2 regions of the Pseudomonas sp. P4_C8 genome follow, and region 1 is predicted to be linked to the other one. Evidence: predicted binding sites of a transcription regulator. Region 1 holds the regulator's gene; the other holds the start of a gene.
The links. The regulator sigma-54, encoded in region 1, starts transcription at its own class of promoters, with help from an activator protein. The targets are predictions, from matches to a motif close to ANTGGCATNNANNTTGCTNT.
Positions count from the first base shown of each region.

Region 2: the regulator sigma-54 is predicted to act here: its motif matches at 1,716-1,735, upstream of glnA (type I glutamate--ammonia ligase).

Region 1 covers NZ_JBFUIH010000014.1:70,825-75,945, forward strand. The annotation lists gene lptA (lipopolysaccharide transport periplasmic protein LptA) at 1-71, shown strand, start outside; gene lptB (LPS export ABC transporter ATP-binding protein) at 71-796, shown strand; gene AC1DWM_RS11310 (RNA polymerase factor sigma-54) at 980-2,473, shown strand; gene hpf (ribosome hibernation-promoting factor, HPF/YfiA family) at 2,548-2,856, shown strand; gene ptsN (PTS IIA-like nitrogen regulatory protein PtsN) at 2,869-3,333, shown strand; gene rapZ (RNase adapter RapZ) at 3,336-4,193, shown strand; gene AC1DWM_RS11330 (HPr family phosphocarrier protein) at 4,209-4,481, shown strand; gene pmbA (metalloprotease PmbA) at 4,638-5,121, opposite strand, start outside.
Region 2 covers NZ_JBFUIH010000034.1:105-5,225, forward strand. The annotation lists partial or broken gene AC1DWM_RS20715 (transposase) at 1-65, opposite strand, end outside; gene glnA (type I glutamate--ammonia ligase) at 213-1,619, opposite strand; gene thiI (tRNA uracil 4-sulfurtransferase ThiI) at 1,950-3,404, shown strand; gene typA (translational GTPase TypA) at 3,544-5,121, shown strand, end outside.

The DNA.
Region 1 (5,121 bases):
CCGAGTCGCGTCCGCGTATCGACATGGTGATCCAGCCGAAGAAGAAAACCGACGAGCAAAAGGCCCCGTAATGGCAACTCTGAAAGCTCAGCATCTGGCCAAGAGCTACAAGAGCCGCCAGGTCGTGCGTGACGTCAGCCTGTCGATCGACAGCGGTCAAATCGTCGGCCTGCTTGGTCCCAACGGCGCCGGCAAGACCACCTGCTTCTACATGATTGTCGGCCTGGTGCAGGCCGATCAGGGCCGTGTGCTGATCGACGATCTGGACGTCAGCCACCAGCCAATGCACGGTCGTGCAAAGGCCGGTATCGGCTATCTGCCGCAAGAAGCGTCGATCTTCCGCAAACTCTCGGTCGCCGACAACATCATGGCGATCCTCGAGACGCGCAAGGAACTCGACAAGGCCGGACGTCGCAAAGAGCTGGAAAGCCTGCTGCAGGAATTCCACATCAGCCACATCCGCGACAACCTCGGCATGAGCCTGTCGGGCGGTGAACGCCGCCGCGTGGAAATCGCCCGGGCATTGGCTACCAACCCGAAATTCATCCTGCTCGACGAACCCTTCGCCGGCGTGGACCCGATTTCGGTCGGCGACATCAAACAGATCATCTACCATCTCAAGGCCAAGGGCATTGGCGTGCTGATCACTGACCACAACGTCCGTGAAACCCTGGATATCTGCGAAACCGCCTACATCGTCAACGATGGCCAGCTGATCGCCGAAGGCGATGCCGCCACTATCCTGGCCAACGACCTGGTTAAAGAAGTCTATCTGGGCCATGAGTTCCGCCTGTAAGCGTTGATGTGTCTGGCTAGTCGACTGAGCGCTTATCACAGTAAAAATCAACAGGTTTTTATTGTTACAGCGCTCTAGGCAAACACTTCAGTTTCAGGCATATAATTTGCTTATGTTTGGCGCTCCGGCGCCCTGTAGTGGATGGCGCATGTGCGCCGGCGAATAAGGTGTTAAGCCCCTGCCATGAAACCATCGCTAGTCTTGAGAATGGGCCAGCAGCTGACGATGACACCGCAGCTGCAACAGGCCATCCGCCTGCTCCAATTGTCGACCCTGGACCTGCAACAGGAAATCCAGGAGGCCCTGGAGTCCAATCCGATGCTCGAACGCCAGGAAGAAGGCGACGACTTCGACAACGTCGACCCCTTGGCCGACAAAGCCGAGCAGCAACCCAACGCCGACATTCAGGAACCCTCCTACCAGGAAACCGCCCCCACGGTGGACAACCTCGAGGAAGGCGACTGGAACGAGCGCATTCCCAATGAACTGCCGGTCGATACCGCATGGGAAGACGTTTACCAGACCAGCGCCAGCAGCCTGCCGAGCAACGATGACGACGAATGGGATTTCACTACTCGCACATCGGCCGGCGAGAGCCTGCAAAGCCACCTGTTGTGGCAACTGAACCTGGCACCGATGTCCGACACCGATCGCCTGATCGCCGTGACTCTGATCGACTGCATCAACAATCAGGGCTATCTGGATGAAACTCTCGAGGAAATCCTCGAAGCCTTCGATCCGGAACTGGACATCGAACTGGACGAAATCGAAGCCGTCCTGCACCGCATCCAGCAATTCGAGCCGGCCGGTATCGGCGCTCGTAACCTGGGCGAATGCCTGCTGCTGCAATTGCGCCAATTGCCAGCCAATACGCCTTGGCTCGCCGAAGCCAAACGCCTGGTCAGCGACTACATCGATCTGCTCGGCAGCCGCGACTACTCCCAGCTGATGCGCCGGATGAAGATCAAGGAAGATGAACTGCGACAGATCATCGAGCTGGTCCAGAGTCTCAACCCGCGCCCCGGCTCGCAGATCGAATCCAGCGAAGCCGAATACGTCGTTCCCGACGTTATCGTGCGCAAGGACAACGAACGCTGGCTGGTGGAACTGAATCAGGAATCAGTACCACGACTGCGGGTCAACGCCCAATACGCCGGGTTTGTCCGTCGCGCCGACACCAGCGCCGACAACACCTTCATGCGCAATCAGTTGCAAGAGGCCCGCTGGTTCATCAAGAGCCTGCAAAGCCGTAACGAAACACTGATGAAAGTCGCCACCCAGATCGTCGAGCATCAGCGCGGCTTCCTGGAATACGGCGACGAAGCCATGAAACCACTGGTCCTGCATGACATTGCCGAAGCCGTGGGCATGCACGAGTCGACGATTTCACGGGTGACCACGCAAAAATTCATGCATACCCCACGGGGTATTTATGAGCTGAAATACTTTTTCTCCAGCCACGTCAGCACCTCCGAAGGCGGTGAATGCTCGTCCACAGCGATCCGCGCGATCATCAAAAAGCTGGTTGCCGCGGAAAATCAGAAAAAGCCGTTGAGTGACAGCAAGATCGCTGGTTTACTGGAGGCACAAGGCATTCAGGTGGCTCGCCGCACCGTCGCCAAGTACCGCGAGTCCCTCGGGATCGCGCCTTCGAGCGAACGCAAGCGGTTGATGTAGAGCCACGCCACAGCGTTCCAGTGGTAGATCATTTGATCTACCGCTTTATGCACTGGCAACGAAGGAGAAGCTGTATGCAAGTCAACATCAGTGGACACCAACTGGAAGTGACCGAACCTCTTCGCACCTACATCGGCGAAAAACTCGAACGATTAGAGCGGCATTTCGACAAGATCACCAACGTGCAGGTCACGATGACGGTCGAGAAGCTGAAGCAGAAAATCGAAGCCACCCTGCATATTCCCGGCAATGAAGTGGTCGCAAACGCGGAACATACCGATATGTACGCGGCGATCGACTCACTGACCGACAAGCTGGATAAACAACTCAAAAAGCATAAGGAAAAGACCCAGAGCCTCCTCCAGGGTGCGACCGGTCGTTAACACTCCCAACCCATGATCCGACTTGAAAACATCCTGACCCCCGGCCGTTCCCTCGTGAACGTGCCGGGCGGCAGTAAAAAGAAAGCCCTCGAGCAAATTGCCAACCTGATCGCCCGGGAAGTGCCGGATCTGGAGATGCAAGATGTCTTCGAGGCATTGATTGCCCGTGAAAAACTCGGCTCGACCGGTTTTGGCAACGGCATCGCCATCCCCCACTGTCGCCTGAAGGGCTGCGAGTCACCCATCAGCGCCTTGATGCACCTTGACGCCCCCATTGATTTCGACGCCATCGACGGCGCCCCGGTTGACCTGCTGTTTGTACTGCTGGTCCCGCAAGCGGCTACCGATGCGCACCTGGAACTGCTCCGCCAGATCGCCAGCATGCTCGATCGCAAGGAAGTCCGTGATCGTCTTCGCAGCGCTCCGAGCAACGAAGCCTTGTATCAGGTTGTCCTGGACGAGCAAAACGGTCAGTAATCATGCGCTTGATCATAGTCAGCGGCCGCTCCGGCTCAGGTAAAAGCACCGTCCTCGATGTTCTCGAGGACAACGGCTACTACTGCATCGACAACCTGCCCGCCGGCCTGCTGCCGGAGTTGGCGGAACGCGCACTGATTCATACCGAACTGGCACAACCGCTGGTCGCCGTATCCATTGATGCGCGTAACTTGCCGAGTCACCTTTCGCGGTTTCCCGAACTGCTGGATGAAGTCCGGAGCCGGCATATCAAGTGCGATGTGCTGTACCTGGACGCCGACGTAGAAACCCTGCTCAAGCGCTTTTCCGAAACCCGCCGTCGTCACCCGCTGAGCAACGCCAACCGTTCGTTGGCAGAAGCCATCGAGGACGAAAGTAATCTGCTGGGTCCGATCGCCGATCTGGCAGATCTCAAAATCAATACCACCCACCTGAACCTGTATCAGCTGCGCGATACCATCAAGCTGCGCCTGTTGAACCAGCCGGAAGCCGGTACTGCGTTCCTGGTCGAGTCTTTCGGATTCAAGCGCGGCATGCCGGTCGACGCAGACCTGGTGTTCGACGTGCGCTGCCTGCCCAACCCTTATTGGAAGCCGGAATTGCGCGCTCAGTCCGGGCTTGATCAACCGGTGGCCGAGTACCTGGCAGCCCAACCGGACGTCGAAGAGATGTTCCAGGACATATCATCGTATTTGCTCAAGTGGCTGCCGCGCTTTGCCGCGAGCAACCGCGCTTATGTCACCATCGCCATTGGCTGCACCGGAGGACATCATCGCTCCGTCTACCTGACCGAACGTCTGGGCCAGGTCCTGCAACAATCCCTGAAGAACGTCCAGGTCCGCCACCGCGACCTCAGCTAAAGGATTCACATCGCGATGCCTGCTCTGGAAATCGAAATCATCAACAAGCTGGGCCTGCATGCCCGTGCTTCTGCAAAATTTGTTGGAGTGGCGGGTAAGTATCCGTGTCAGATCAGGGCAGGGAAGACGCCAGAATCAATGGTTGACGGGAAAAGTATCATGGCCATGATGATGCTCGCCGCCGGCAAAGGCACCAGAATTCACTTGAGTACCGAAGGCGAGCAAGAACAGGAAGCGCTGGATGCGCTGGTGGCGTTGATCAATAACTTTTTCGAAGAAGGCGAGTAAAAACTGCCCTCTGTAGCAGCTGCCGCAAGCTGCGTCAGGCTTCGCCAGCTGCTACAACGTCCGCATAGGCGGCTGACTCCCACAGGGGACGGTGCAAGGCGCATAAAAAAGGCGCGCCACCCAATTGGGTGGCGCGCCTTTTTTAAGCGGTAAGGGTTAGCTACCCGCCACCGTCATCCGCTCGATCAGCACCGACCCCGTGCGAATGTTGCTGCGCAACTCCAGGTCATTACCGACCGCAACGATCTGCTTGAACATGTCACGCATGTTGCCGGCGATGGTGACTTCCTGCACCGCGAACTGGATCTCACCGTTCTCGACCCAGAAACCCGCCGCGCCTCGGGAGTAATCGCCGGTGACCATGTTCAGGCCCTGGCCCATCAGTTCCGTGACCAACAAGCCACGACCCATGCGGCGCAACAACGCGGCCTGATCTTCGTCCCCATGGGTGACGAACAGGTTGTGCACGCCGCCAGCGTTGGCGGTGCTTGGCATGCCGAGCTTGCGCCCGGAGTACGTGCCGAGGATGTAGGAGACCAACTCACCCTTTTCGACGAACGGTTTGGCGTAAGTCGCCAGGCCATCGCCATCGAATGCGGAACTGCCCAAGGCGCGCATCAAGTGCGGACGCTCGTCGATG
Region 2 (5,121 bases), on a different contig from region 1:
AGCTTGAACTCGCTGGAATAGGACTTTCGCATCATCATGCACACCTTAGATTTGGGCGCCATCATAGCGCCCTATTGATGTGTCCAATTTCATTAGGCCAGATCAGGCTCGCTCCCACAGGGTTTTTCATCGGTCGTGGCATCGCGGGCACAAAAAAGGCCTTCCGAAGAAGGCCTCTTTTTTGTCACGCCGCGTGCCGCAGCGCTACCGGATCAGCAGCTGTAGTACAGCTCATATTCCAGTGGGTGTACGAAGGTACGGACCTTGATTTCTTCTTCGCTTTTCAGAGCGATGTAAGCGTCGATGAAGTCATCGGAGAACACGCCGCCTTTGGTCAGGAACGCACGACCTTTGTCCAGCTCTTCCAGGGCTTCTTTCAGGCTGCCGCAAACTTGTGGGATCTCTTTCGCCTCTTCAGGCGGCAGGTCGTACAGGTTTTTGTCAGCTGCGTCGCCAGGGTGGATCTTGTTCTGGATGCCGTCCAGGCCAGCCATCAACAGTGCAGCGAAGCCCAGGTACGGGTTAGCTGCTGGATCCGGGAAGCGAGCTTCGATACGGCGAGCGCGAGGGCTGGACACGTAAGGAATACGGATCGAAGCGGAACGGTTGCGAGCCGAGTAGGCCAGCATTACTGGAGCTTCGAAACCTGGGACCAGACGCTTGTAGGAGTTGGTCGACGGGTTGGTGAAGCCGTTCAGGGCCTTACCGTGCTTGATGATGCCGCCGATGAAGTACAGAGCGGTGTCGGACAGGCCGGCATAGCCTTCGCCAGCGAAGGTGTTCTTGCCATCTTTGGCGATGGACAGGTGAACGTGCATACCCGAACCGTTGTCGCCGTACAGAGGCTTAGGCATGAAGGTCGCGGTGCGGCCGTAAGCGACAGCAACGTTGTGTACGCAGTACTTCAGGGTCTGAACTTCGTCAGCCTTGGCGACCAGGGTGTTGAACTTCACACCGATTTCGTTCTGGCCGGCAGTCGCCACTTCGTGGTGGTGAACTTCGATGACCAGGCCCATTTCTTCCATGGCGTTGCACATGGAGGTACGGATTTCGTGGTCGTGGTCAAACGGTGGAACCGGGAAGTAACCGCCTTTGATACCTGGGCGGTGGCCATGGTTGCCGCCTTCGATGTCCTGGTCGGACATCCAGGAACCTTGTTCGGAGAAGATTTTGAACATCGAGCCGGAGATGTCGGACTTGAACTTCACCTGATCGAAGATGAAGAACTCAGGCTCTGGACCTACGAATACGGTGTCGCCGATACCGGTCGACTTCAGGTATTCCTCGGCGCGGTGGGCGATGGCGCGTGGGTCACGGTCATAGCCTTGCATGGTCGAAGGGTCGATCACGTTGCAGACCAGAATCAGCGTTGGGTCTTCGGTGAACGGATCGAGCACGGCAGTGCTGTCGTCCGGCAGCAGGATCATGTCGGAGGCTTCGATGCCTTTCCAGCCAGCGATGGAGGAGCCGTCGAACATTTTGCCTTCTTCGAAGAAAGCGTCATCCAGCGCGTCGCGAGCCGGCATGGTCACGTGGTGCTGAGTGCCTTTGGTGTCCGTGAAGCGCAGATCAATCCATTTGACGTCATGATCTTTGATGAGTTGAACCGACTTCGACATAGTGTCCTCCGGGTGGCTTCGGGCTTAGTAGTGGATGCCCTTAGAATGTGGGTGATGCCGGCGCGAATACTCTGCCAAGGCAACCTGCCTCACAAGGGAGCAAATTGCATGCCAGTGCCCCACCATGGGTTTTTTGCCCCAATTTCACGCTTATAAAGGAACAAAGGGTCTTTAGGTGGTAAATCTCGCCCTACAATGTAGCGTTAAAATCTGGAAATGACCTGTTTTGGTGCGCGAAAAACCTTCTGCACATTAACTGGTTAAACCTTGAGCAATTTCCGCTATAATCCGCGCCCCCCTTTTTCGGCTGGCCCAGCGCGCGCTGTTTTCATGAAACTAATCGTAAAAGTCTTCCCCGAGATCACCATCAAGAGCCGCCCGGTACGGATGCGTTTCATCCGCCAATTGGCTAAAAACATCCGCACCGTGCTCCGCGACCTGGACCCGGCCGTGGTGGTGAACGGTGTGTGGGACAATCTCGAACTGGAAACCCGCGTCAGCGAGCCCAAAGCTCTGAAGGAGATGACCGAGCGCCTGAGCTGCATGCCGGGCATTGCGCATTTCCTGCAGGTCGATGAGTACCCGTTGGGCGATTTCGACGACATCGTCGCCAAGTGCAAGCAGCACTTCGGTGATTCACTGGCCGGGAAGATCTTCTCGGTGCGTTGCAAGCGCGCCGGCAAGCACGAATTCAGCTCGATGGATGTCGAAAAATACGTCGGCAGCCAACTGCGTCGTCAATGTGGTGCGGCCGGAATCTCGCTCAAAGAGCCGGAAATCGAAGTTCGCATCGAAATTCGCGACAAACGGTTGTTCGTGATCCACAGCCAGCACAACAGCATCGGTGGATATCCGCTGGGTGCCCTGGAACAGACGCTTGTGCTGATGTCCGGCGGCTTCGATTCCACCGTGGCGGCGTACCAGATCATGCGCCGTGGCCTGATGAGCCATTTCTGCTTCTTCAATTTGGGCGGAAGGGCCCATGAACTGGGCGTCATGGAAGTCGCGCACTTCATCTGGAAGAAGTACGGAAGCTCCCAACGCGTGTTATTTGTCAGTGTGCCGTTCGAGGAAGTACTGGGAGAAATTCTCGGGAAAGTCGATAACAGTCATATGGGCGTAGTTTTGAAGCGTATGATGTTGCGCGCTGCTTCCCGTATTGCTGATCGGCTGGACATTGAAGCGCTGGTCACCGGTGAAGCGATTTCCCAGGTGTCGAGCCAGACGTTGCCGAACCTGTCCGTGATCGACTGCGTGACCGACAAGCTGGTCTTGCGTCCGCTGATCGCCAGTCACAAGCAGGACATCATCGACCTGGCCAACGAAATCGGGACTGCCGACTTCGCCAAGCACATGCCGGAATACTGCGGGGTCATCTCGGTGAACCCAAAGACCCACGCCAAGCGTCCGCGCGTGGAGCATGAAGAGAAAGAATTCGACATGGCGGTCCTTGAGCGTGCGCTCGAGAACGCCAAGCTGGTACCGATCGATCGTGTAATCGACGAATTGGGCCAGGACTTGCAGATTGAAGAAGTCAGCGAAGCGCTGGCGGGGCAAATCATCATCGACATCCGTCACCCGGATGCCGCTGAAGATGATCCGCTGGCCCTGGCTGGTATCGAGGTACAAGCGATGCCTTTCTATGCATTGAACGCTCGTTTCAAGGAACTGGACCCTACTCGCCAGTACCTGCTGTATTGCGACAAAGGCGTGATGAGTCGCCTGCATGCCCACCATTTGCTCAGTGAGGGGCATGCCAATGTGCGCGTTTATCGACCGAGCTAAGAGCCCGGGGCTGTTTGCCTGTGGCCTGCGTCATCGGCCCCCCGACTCTGCCGTCAAGCTGTAACGGCAAGGCCTGACTCTACTGTTAATCGCTGCCAAGACTTGTCAGCACACCGAATCCTCTGATCGAGATACACAAGTGATCGAAAATCTACGCAACATCGCCATCATTGCTCACGTTGACCATGGTAAAACCACCCTGGTAGACAAACTCTTGCGTCAATCCGGCACCCTGGAGCGCAACGAGCTCAACGACGAGCGCGTGATGGACTCCAACGACCAGGAGAAAGAGCGCGGTATTACCATTCTGGCGAAAAACACCGCTATCAACTGGAACGGCTACCACATCAACATCGTGGACACCCCGGGCCACGCCGACTTCGGCGGCGAAGTTGAACGCGTAATGTCGATGGTTGACTCCGTTCTGCTGCTGGTTGACGCTCAAGACGGCCCTATGCCGCAAACCCGTTTCGTGACCAAGAAGGCTTTCGAAGCCGGCCTGCGTCCAATCGTGGTCATCAACAAGGTTGACCGTCCAGGCGCGCGTCCGGACTGGGTTCTGGACCAGATCTTCGACCTGTTCGACAACCTCGGTGCTACCGAAGAACAGCTGGACTTCAAAGTCGTCTACGCCTCGGCCCTGAACGGTATTGCCGGTCTGGAACACACCGACATGGCTGAAGACATGACCCCGCTGTACCAGTCGATCGTCGACAACGTACCTGCGCCGAAAGTCGACCGTGACGGTCCGTTCCAGATGCAAATCTCCGCTCTGGACTACAACAGCTTCCTGGGTGTAATCGGCGTTGGCCGTATCGCTCGTGGCCGCATCAAGCCGAACACTCCGGTTGTCGCTATCGACGCGGACGGCAAGAAGCGTAACGGTCGTATCCTGAAGCTGATGGGTCACCACGGTCTGCACCGTATCGACGTTGAAGAAGCAGCTGCCGGCGACATCGTCTGCATCAGCGGCTTCGACCAGCTGTTCATCTCCGACACTCTGTGCGACCCACTGAACGTCGAAGCGATGAAGCCGCTGACCGTTGACGAACCAACCGTTTCCATGACCTTCCAGGTAAACGACTCGCCTTTCTGCGGTAAAGAAGGCAAGTTCGTGACTTCCCGTAACATCAAGGAACGTCTGGACAAAGAACTGCTCTACAACGTTGCCCTGCGCGTTGAAGAAGGCGACACCGCCGACAAGTTCAAAGTCTCCGGCCGTGGTGAGCTGCACCTCTCGGTACTGATCGAAACCATGCGTCGCGAAGGCTTCGAAATGGGTGTTGGTCGTCCGGAAGTGATCATCCGCATGGTTGACGGCGTGAAGCACGAACCGTACGAAAACGTGACCATCGACCTGCCAGAAGAATCGCAAGGTTCGATCATGGAGCAGATCGGTATCCGTAAGGGCGACCTGACCAACATGGTTCCGGATGGCAAGGGCCGTGTGCGCCTTGAGTACAACATCCCGGCTCGTGGCCTGATCGGTTTCCGTAACGAGTTCCTGACCCTGACCTCCGGTGCAGGCATCCTGACCTCGATCTTCGACCGTTACGACGTGATGAAGTCCGGCGACATGTCCGGCCGTCAGAACGGCGTGCTGGTTTCGGTTGCTACCGGTAAGGCTCTGACTTACTCGCTGGAAACCCTGCAAGCTCGCGGCAAACTGTTCCTGGGTCACGGTGAAGACGTGTACGAAGGTCAAATCGTCGGCATC